DNA from 3 places in the Streptomyces sp. NPDC002602 genome. Region 2 is predicted to be linked to each of the others. Evidence: riboswitches for the same ligand, from Rfam matches in the RefSeq annotation. Region 2 holds a riboswitch; each other region holds the start of a gene.

The links. A riboswitch is a leader RNA that binds a small molecule or an ion and turns the genes downstream of it on or off. The one in region 2 is predicted to bind cyclic di-AMP.
Positions count from the first base shown of each region.
Region 1: it holds a riboswitch for cyclic di-AMP, as region 2 does, so the genes downstream of both, ACFYW3_RS00470 (M23 family metallopeptidase) here and ACFYW3_RS33985 (transglycosylase family protein) in region 2, are expected to answer to the same signal.
Region 3: it holds a riboswitch for cyclic di-AMP, as region 2 does, so the genes downstream of both, ACFYW3_RS02975 (peptidoglycan DD-metalloendopeptidase family protein) here and ACFYW3_RS33985 (transglycosylase family protein) in region 2, are expected to answer to the same signal.

Region 1 covers NZ_JBIAQX010000001.1:120,715-123,980, forward strand. The annotation lists gene ACFYW3_RS00460 (pitrilysin family protein) at 1-13, shown strand, start outside; gene ACFYW3_RS00465 (pitrilysin family protein) at 34-1,401, shown strand; cyclic di-AMP (ydaO/yuaA leader) riboswitch at 1,585-1,744, shown strand; gene ACFYW3_RS00470 (M23 family metallopeptidase) at 1,757-2,557, shown strand; gene ACFYW3_RS00475 (GntR family transcriptional regulator) at 2,712-3,266, shown strand, end outside.
Region 2 covers NZ_JBIAQX010000020.1:21,602-24,867, forward strand. The annotation lists gene ACFYW3_RS33980 (transglycosylase family protein) at 114-1,136, shown strand; cyclic di-AMP (ydaO/yuaA leader) riboswitch at 1,414-1,584, shown strand; gene ACFYW3_RS33985 (transglycosylase family protein) at 1,588-2,307, shown strand; gene eno (phosphopyruvate hydratase) at 2,582-3,266, shown strand, end outside.
Region 3 covers NZ_JBIAQX010000001.1:746,487-749,752, forward strand. The annotation lists gene ACFYW3_RS02965 (aspartate aminotransferase family protein) at 1-264, shown strand, start outside; gene ACFYW3_RS02970 (tyrosine-protein phosphatase) at 317-1,132, opposite strand; cyclic di-AMP (ydaO/yuaA leader) riboswitch at 1,443-1,629, shown strand; gene ACFYW3_RS02975 (peptidoglycan DD-metalloendopeptidase family protein) at 1,634-2,662, shown strand; gene ACFYW3_RS02980 (SGNH/GDSL hydrolase family protein) at 2,826-3,266, shown strand, end outside.

The sequences.
Region 1 (3,266 bases), on a different contig from region 2:
GGCGGAGCAGTGAGCGACACCGCAGCCGTCACGATGACCTTCCACCCGCGGCCGGAGGCCGGCGAGGCCAGGCCGTGGGCCTTCCCGGCCCCCGAGCGCGGTGCGCTCGCCAACGGGCTGACCCTGCTGCGCTGCCACCGTCCGGGGCAGCAGGTCGTCGCCGTCGAGATCAACCTCGCCGCCCCGCTCGACGCGGAGCCCGAGGGCCTGGACGGGGTGGCCACCATCATGGCCCGCGCCCTGTCCGAGGGCACCGACAAGCACTCCGCCGAGGAGTTCGCGGCGGAGCTGGAGCGCTGCGGAGCGACCCTCGACGCGCACGCCGACCACCCGGGCCTGCGGGTCTCGCTGGAGGTTCCCGCCTCCCGCCTGGCGAAGGCGCTCGGCCTGCTCGCCGAGGCACTGCGCGCCCCGGCCTTCGCGGACAGCGAGGTCGACCGGCTGGTGCGCAACCGACTCGACGAGATCCCGCACGAGTCGGCCAACCCGCAGCGCCGCGCCGCCAAGCAGCTCTCCAAGGAGCTGTTCCCGGCCGACCTGCGGATCTCCCGGCCCCGCCAGGGCACCGAGGAGACGGTCGCCCGCATCGACTCCGGTGCCGTACGCGCCTTCTACGAGGCCCACGTGCGCCCCGCGACCGCCACCGCGGTGGTCGTGGGCGACCTGACCGGGATCGACCTGGACGCCGTCCTGGCGGACACCCTGGGCGCCTGGACGGGCAATTCCGCCGATCCGCTCCCGGTGCCGCCGGTGACGGCCGACGACACGGGCCGCGTGGTCATCGTGGACCGCCCCGGAGCGGTCCAGACGCAGCTCCTGATCGGCCGGATCGGCGCGGACCGTCACGACCGCGTCTGGGCGGCCCAGGTGCTCGGCACGTACTGCCTCGGCGGCACCCTCACCTCGCGCCTCGACAAGGTGCTGCGCGAGGAGAAGGGGTACACCTACGGCGTGCGCGCCTTCGGGCAGGTGCTGCGTTCGACCGCCGACGGCAAGGGCGCGTCGATGCTGGCCATCAGCGGCTCGGTGGACACCCCGAACACCGGCCCGGCGCTGGAGGACCTCTGGACGGTGCTGCGCACCCTCGCGGAGGGCGGTCTGACCGATGCCGAACGGGACGTGGCGGTGCAGAACTTGGTGGGCGTGGCCCCGCTGAAGTTCGAGACCGCCGCCTCGGTCGCGGGCACCCTCGCCGATCAGGTGGAGCAGGAACTGCCGGACGACTACCAGGCCCGGTTGTACGCCCAACTCGCCGCGACGGGAACGGTGGAGGCGACTTCGGCCGTGGTCAACGCCTTCCCCGTGGACCGGCTGGTCACGATCCTCGTGGGCGACGCGTCGCAGATCGCGGAGCCCGTGCGGGCGCTGGGGATCGGCGAAGTGAGCGTCGTCGGCAACTGACCTGAAATCAAAGGGGCTCAGGCGACTTGTCGCCTGAGCCCCTTTTGTCCATTTAGTGGTGAGGTTGCTTGTATGCGGTGTGGCGTAGGTAACAAAAGCGCGCACCTGTTTGGCGATTGACTGAAGATCCGCCTAGCGTCGGCCGTGCTGTTCGTCAGTTGTGCCCGCCGCACCCGCGGCACCGGACAGCGATCGCCGAGTCCCCGTCAGGCGCGAGCCTGGGGAGCCGGGGACCCACATGTGTCCCTGGGGTGAATCGGACCGCCTCGCAAGAGGGGGCCCGTAGGAGACCTTCCTGCTCCGAACCCGTCAGCTAACCCGGTAGGCGAGAAGGAAGGAAAGGATCAACCTCTTCATGGCGTTTGGCAGCAATCGTGTCGCCGGTAAGCACCGCGGTTCGAGCCGTTTGAGCCGCAAGACCGCCGGCTACGCCGGTATAGCCGCCCTCGCCACCACCGGCGTCGTGGGCACGCTGGCCGGCCCCGCGTTCGCCGCGGGCGAGCCCGCCGCCCCCACGGTGGAGGACACCGGCCTCAACGCCGTCGTCGTCGCCGAGGACCTCCAGGGTGAGATCGAGACCCAGGCCGAGTCCCAGCAGCGCGCCGCCGACATCACCGCCGCGAAGGCGCAGGCCGAGGCCGACGCCAAGCAGCGCGCCGCCGAGTCCAAGCGCCTCGCCGAGGCCAAGGCGAAGGCCGAGCGAGAGGCCGCGGAGCGTGCGGCCCGCGAGGCCGAGCGCAAGCGCCTCAACACCTTCGTCGCTCCCGTCGACGGCTCCTACGTCAGCACGCAGTACCACGCGGGCGGCGGCATGTGGTCCTCCGGCAGCCACACGGGCATCGACTTCCACGCGGCGTCCGGCACCTCGGTCCACGCCGTGGGCGCCGGCACGATCGTCGAGGCCGGCTACGGCGGCGCGTACGGCAACAACGTCGTCATCAAGCACAACGACGGCACGTACACCCAGTACGGGCACATGTCCTCGCTGGACGTCTCCGTCGGCCAGCAGGTCACCCCGGGCCAGCAGATCGGCCTGTCGGGCTCCACGGGCAACTCCAGCGGCCCGCACCTGCACTTCGAGGCCCGCACCGGCTCGCAGTACGGCTCGGACATCGACCCGATCGCATACCTGCGCTCGCACGACGTCAACGTCTGATCGCTCCGCGACTCTTCGCTGAAGGCCCCGGCTCATCGAGCCGGGGCCTTTCGCGTTGGCGGGAAAATGTTTCACATCCAGGGCCGTCCTCGGAAATTATCGTGTGTTGCAATAGAGTCGCGGCACGGTCACGAAATCAAGCGGAGGTCCGGTCTTGCGAATTCCTGCGCACGCGGTATGCACAGCAATCCGCGACGACATCATCTCCGGGGTCTTCGGGCCCGGCGGCCGCCTCACCGAGGAAGTGCTGGCCCGCCGTTACGGGGTTTCGCGCGTCCCGGTCCGCGAGGCCCTGCGCACCCTGGAGTCCGAGGGCTTCGTCACGACCCGCCGGCACGCCGGCGCCTGTGTGGCCGAGCCGACCGAGCAGGAGGCCTCGGACCTCCTGGAGCTGCGGATGCTGTTGGAGCCCCTCGCCGCCTCCCGGGCGGCCCGCCGACGCACCGAGGCGCACCTGAAGGTGCTGCGCGGACTGGTCAGGCTGGGCCAGGAACGGGCCAGGAGAGCCCAAGGGGAGGATCTGCGGGCCCTGGGGGGCTGGTTCCACGAGACGCTGTCCCAGGCGTCCGCGAGCCCCGGGCTGATCGCCCTGCTGACGCAGACGCGCCACAAGATCGCCTGGATGTTCTCGGTGGAGGCCCCGACGCGCCCCGTGGACTCCTGGGCCGAGCACGGCGCGATCGTGGACGCGGTGGCGCGCGGCGACGCC
Region 2 (3,266 bases):
GCGCGACCGGGGCCGGCCTGACCGCGAGTCAGTTTCCGACCAAACTTGTTACTTGTATGCCAAGGCCGCTAGGTTCTGCCGTTACCCCGCCGTTATGCGAAAGGTACAGCCTCATGCGTTCCGGGAACGGCCGCCACAGACGCCCCAAGCAAATACCCGCACTCGTCGTCACCGCCGGAGTCACCGGTTCCGCGCTCGCCCTGCCGCTGCTCGCGGCAACCAACGCGAGCGCCGCCGACGCCGGCACGTGGGACACGGTCGCCGAGTGCGAGAGCGGCGGTTCCTGGAGCGCCAACTACGGCAGCGGCGCCTACGGGGGACTCCAGTTCACCCAGGAGCAGTGGAACGAGGCCGGCGGACTCGACTACGCGACGCGCCCCGACCTCGCCAGCCGCTCCCAGCAGATCGCCATCGCCGAGAAGGTGCTGGCCTCGCAGGGCCCCCAGGCGTGGCCGCTCTGCGCGTCCTCGGCCGGCCTGACGCGACAGGGCCCGTCGGCCGCGGTGGACCCGGGCCGGGTCGAGGCGCCCGCGCCGGTCGCGCCCACGCCCTCCCGCCCGGACTCCGCGGTGCCGAAGAGCGGTTCCACGCCGGCCACCGACTTCGGGGTGCCGACGCCCACCGCGCCCACCCCGACCCTGCCCTCCCCGTCCGGCGTGCCGTCGTTCACGCTGCCCGACGTACCGCAGGGGCCCAACGCCGGACTGCCCGTCATGCCGGACCCGGACCCGACCCTTCCGACCGGCCCGAGCAACCAGCCGCCGGTCGCCCCGACCACCCCGGGCGGCACGACCACCCCGGCGGTCCCCTCGGACCCCGCCAGGGACCCGAACCCGGCCGACCCCTCCACCACGCCCTCGGCGCCGACGGGCACTCCGACGGGCACCCCGACCGACTCGGCGGCGGACGGCGGCGGCAAGCACCGCGGCCCGGCGGCGAACGAGGGCCTCGGGGCCGTTCCCAACACCGCGCCGGAGCCCGTCTACACGGTGAAGGCGGGCGACAGCCTGACCGCCATCGCGGACGCCAAGGGACTCAAGGGCGGTTGGACCAAGCTCTACGAGGCCAACGAGCAGGTCATCGGAGGGGACGCGGACCTCATCAAGCCCGGCCAGAACCTGGATCTAACCAAGTAATAGGGGCAGTTCGGGCACCCATTAAGATCCGAATGTCCGGTTTCGGCAAGTGAGACATGCGTCTCTTCCGCCCAACTGGCGCGTCACGTATCGAAGCTGCCGCAAACCCTGCCCTCACCTGCGCAAACGTCCCTAAGCGGAACGCAAGTAGGGCCCTTTCCCCCCGATGTTGCTCGTTGAACATCGGGGGGAGACCTGTCTACCTTCTGAATCGCTCGCCACCGCGAGCCTCTTCGACCGCATCGCCGAATCCTGCCGGCGGACGGAGAGAACAGTCGTCGCGCAAGCGCCGAAGGCAGGAGCGGGGGAACCAAGGTAGGCGCCGGGACGGGCCGTCGAGAGACGGCCGCGAACCGGCTGGGGGTTAAGACGCACGCCAGTCGTGCGGCCGGGCAACTCACTCGCCCGAACCCGACAGCTCACCTCGTAGGCGTCGGTGAGGAGAAACTCCATGCTGCTTTCCGGCAAGGGCAAGCACCGTCGCGGCTCCAAGGCCGCCCGCATCGTCACGCTCGCCGGCGTCGCCGGTGTCGCCGTCGCGGCCCCGCTGATGGCCGCGGGCTCCGCGTCCGCCGCCACCACCTCCGAGTGGGACAAGGTCGCCTCCTGCGAGTCCGGTGGCAACTGGTCCATCAACACGGGCAACGGCTACTACGGCGGCCTGCAGTTCTCGTCCGGCACCTGGGCCGCCTACGGCGGCAAGGCGTACGCCTCGCAGGCCAACCAGGCCTCCAAGTCGCAGCAGATAGCCATCGCCGAGAAGGTCCTCAAGGGCCAGGGCAAGGGTGCCTGGCCGTCCTGTGGCGTGGGCCTGTCCAACTCCTCGTACGACGGCGGCGGCTCGGCCGAGACCCCCAAGCCGCAGAAGCAGCAGGCCGCTCCCAAGAAGCAGAAGGTCGCGCCGAAGACGGAGACCAAGCGCTCCGAGGGCTCCACCACCACCCGCTCCGAGCGTTCCACGGCCGCCCCGGCGCCGCAGAAGGCCCCGAAGGCGACCGCCGCCCCGAAGATCGGCAACGGCTCGTACGAGGTCAAGGCCGGCGACACCCTGGGCACCATCGCCGACGCGAACGGCGTCAAGGGCGGCTGGCAGAAGCTGCACGAGCTGAACAAGGACATCGTCCCGGACGCCGACCTGATCTACCCCGGGCAGAAGCTGAACCTCAGCTGAACCCCCCGATGACACCGCGTCAGTCCTGACGCACCCCCTGCCCGGCGCGTACCCCTCCACGCGCCGGGCGGTGGCGTGTCCGGGCCCGGTGACACCCGATCCCGCGGACGATCAAGAGTCGTATGTCCTGGAAGAAGGGTATTCGGGCCCTTTTTCGTCCCAGGACCCGGGCGGTCGGCCGGTCGAGTGGCCGGAGCCGGTTAGGCTCTAGTCGGCAAGGCCATCCCACGGCCTGACCCACCACCGCACACCCAGCGTCACATCCCAGAAGGAGATGCTCGTGCCGTCCATCGACGTCGTCGTAGCCCGGGAAATCCTGGACTCCCGAGGCAACCCCACGGTCGAGGTCGAGGTTGGCCTCGACGATGGCAGCACCGGTCGTGCTGCAGTTCCGTCCGGCGCCTCCACCGGTGCATTCGAGGCCATCGAGCTGCGTGACGGTGACCCCAACCGTTACTTCGGCAAGGGTGTCGAGAAGGCCGTCCTCGCCGTCATCGAGCAGATCGGCCCGGAGCTCGTCGGCTACGACGCCACCGAGCAGCGCCTGATCGACCAGGCCATGTTCGACCTGGACGCCACCGACAACAAGGGCTCCCTCGGCGCCAACGCCATCCTCGGCGTGTCCCTCGCCGTCGCGCACGCCGCGTCCGAGGCCTCGGACCTGCCGCTCTTCCGCTACCTCGGCGGCCCGAACGCGCACCTGCTGCCCGTCCCGATGATGAACATCCTCAACGGTGGGTCGCACGCCGACTCCAACGTGGACATCCAGGAGTTCATGATCGCCCCGATCGGCGCGGAGTCCTTCTCCGAGGCGCTGCGCTGGGGTGCCGAGGTCTACCACACCCTGAAGAAGGTCCTGCACACCAAGGGCCTCTCCACCGGCCTGGGCGACGAGGGCGGCTTCGCCCCGAACCTGGAGTCGAACCGCGCCGCGCTGGACCTCATCGTCGAGGCCATCA
Region 3 (3,266 bases), on a different contig from region 2:
TGGACGATGCTCCAGGCGGCCCGCAAGGGGCTCTTCGCGCAGATGGTCGTGGTGCCGCTGCTCCAGAAGCACCGGATCCTCACCCAGGTCTCCGGGGATCACCTGGAGGTCATCAAGCTCATTCCGCCGCTGATCGTGGACGAGCGGGACGTCGACCGGTTCGTCGGCGCCTTCCGCGAGGTCATGGACGAGGCGCACGGCGGGGGCGGGCTGATGTGGGAGTTCGGCAGGACGCTCGTGAAGCAGGCCGTCGGCAACCGCTGACGGCCCGCTTCCACCGGCGGTGCCCGCCGTCGACGGGATCGGACCGACGGGATCAGACCGGCTCTTCCAGGAGCCGGTCCCGCAGCCGGTCGAGGGTCTCGGGCGTCAGCCCGAGACCCTCCGTCAGATAGCCGTCCACCCCGCCCCAGGTCTCGTCGACGACCTCGAACGCGGCGCCCAGGTACTCGGCGCGGGCGTCGAAGAGCGGGGCGAGCAGGGCCATGACCTCGGGCGAGCGGGCCTCGGGCGCGTCACTGCCCCGGCGGACCCGGTAGCGGTTGTGCGGGGCGTTCGACTCCAGGTAGTCCGCCACGATCACCTCGCGCTCCACCCCGAGCGCGAGCAGGGTGACGGCGATCGACAGGCCGGCCCGGTCCTTGCCCGCCGCGCAGTGCATCAGGGCGGGGAGGCTCTCCTCGGCGAGGGCGCGCACGACCCGACCGTGTTCGACGGTCCGGTTCCGGATGATGCCGCGGTAGGAGTTCTCCATCCGGGCGGCGGCCTTTCCGTCGCCCAGTACGTCACGCAGTCGGTCGAGCTCGCCGTCGCGGACCATCGTCCAGAACTCCCGACCGTCGGCGGGATCGGAGAGGGGGATGTTCACGTTGAGGACGCCGGGCAGCGCCACGTCCTGCCCTTCCAGGGCGTGATCGGCGTCGTTGCGGAAGTCGAAGACGGTGTGCAGCCCGAGCGATACGAGGAACTGTGCATCGGTTTCGGTGGCATGTGCGAGATGTCCGCTTCGGAAGAGTCGTCCTGACCTGACCCTCCGTCCGTCGATGGTCGTCAGCCCGCCCACGTCACGGAAGTTGCGCACTCCGGACAGTTCGGGCGTCACGGACGGGGTTCGGGGTATCTGCCGGGTCAAGGGGGTTCCTCCGCGTCGTCGTGAGTGTCCGAATTACACTACTTGGAAACAACTTGCCATGAGCGGCGGCGAGATCGCGCCACGCTCCGTGAGCCAGATCATACGGTGACCGTGCGTGCCTGATCACGAAACTCGAATTGCCATGTGACGAGGGTTGTTGCCGGCCCGGAATGGACAGAGGGTGACGGGAATTTCGCCGTCCCCCCATGTCTGGGATTCCGTCAGGAAATTCATGGCTTGTTGTGTGCGGCAGGACTCGATTACCTTCGCGATCGATCCGGGTGGACCGCCTAATCCTGCCGCCGCCCGGGAACCCCACCCGACTATTCACGCGCGCGGCAGGAGCGGGGGAACCAGGTAAGCCGCCGTTCCGGGCCTCGTCTCCGGGACGGCTAGGGGTGAAGCCGCACTTCGGCCGTCGTCACCGACGCCGATGCCCGGCCGGACATCTCCAGTCCGAACCCGACAGCTCACCTCGCAGGCGTCGGAGAGGAATTCGCCATGCCCGCAAAGGGTAAGCACCGCCGTCCGAAGACCAGTTCGCTGTCCCGCGGGTTCGCCGTCGCGGGAACCGGTGGTGCGGCTCTCGCCCTGCCGCTGATCGGAGCCGCCGGCGCCCACGCGGCCGGCGCACCCGCATCGGCCCCCGTCGCCGCGCCCGTGTCGGCCCCGGACGCCGCGCCCGTCTCGGTCCCGCAGGCCCCGGTGTCCCTCCAGGCCACCCAGGCCGCTCCCGTCGCCGCGAAGGCCGCCCCGACCGTCTACACCGTCGTGTCGGGCGACTACCTCTCGAAGATCGCCGCCGACCGTCAGGTCTCCGGTGGCTGGGAGCGGCTGTACGCCGACAACCGGCAGGCCGTCGGCTCCGACCCCTCGATGATCCACCCCGGCCTGAAGCTGAACCTCGGCGCGGCCGCTCCCGCCGCCGAGTCCGCCCCCGCTCCGGCCCGCCCGTCGCAGTCGCGCTCCGCGAAGGGTGCCGCCGCCGCTCCGGAGTCGACCGACCGGTCCTCCGGCGCCGCTCAGGCCGACTCCGAGGCCGGTTCCGCCTCCAAGGCCCCCGCCAAGCGGCCCGCGGCCCCCACCGGCCAGGGTGATGACACCTCCGCGAACTCCGGTACGGGCACCGGCTTCGTCGCCCCGGTCGGCGGCGGGATCTCCACCCAGTACCGCGCCTCCGGCGCCATGTGGTCCTCCGGTTACCACACCGGCGTCGACTTCATCGCGAGCTCCGGCACCACCGTCAAGGCCGTCGGCGCGGGCACCGTGGTCTCCGCCGGATGGGGCGGCGCGTACGGCAACGAGGTCGTGATCCGGCACGCGGACGGCAAGTACTCGCAGTACGGCCACATGTCCTCGCTGTCCGTCTCGACGGGCCAGAGCGTCACGCCCGGACAGCGGATCGGGCTCTCCGGCTCCACCGGCAACTCCTCCGGCCCGCACCTCCACTTCGAGATCCGCACCGGCCCGTCCTACGGCTCGGACGTGGACCCGCTGGCCTACCTCCGCTCGAAGGGCGTCAGCATCTGACGCACGGCCCGCAGGAGCACGGACACGCGTGAGGCCGGGACCCGAGGGGGGTCCCGGCCTCACGCGATTCTTATTCCACGTATGCATGGTGGGATAGATCACGGTCCGTCAACCCCTCATTACGTTGGCGTAGGTCGGCCGCGGGGGTGAAGGATGTCGAGCTGTGGCAGCGACGAAGACGACACTCAAGACCATCGGCTCGTACGCGGCGATCGGGGACAGCTTCACCGAGGGCGTGGGGGACCCGGGACCCGGGGATTCGCATCTCGGCTGGGCGGACCGGCTGGCCGTACTCCTGGCCGATCGGCGTGAAGAACACGATTTCCGGTACGCCAACCTGGCCGTGCGCGGAAAGCTCCTCGACCAGATCGTGGCCGACCAGGTACCCAGGGCCAAAGCCCTCGCGCCGGACCTGGTCACCTTCTGCGCGGGCGGCAACGACATCATCCGGCCGGGCAGCGACCCGGACGCCACGGCGGAACGCTTCGAGGCGGCCGTGGCCGACCTGGTCGGCTCCGTCGGACAGGTCATGATCACGACCGGGTTCGACACCCGGGGCGTACCGGTCCTGCGGTACATGCGGGGCAAGATCGCCACGTACAAC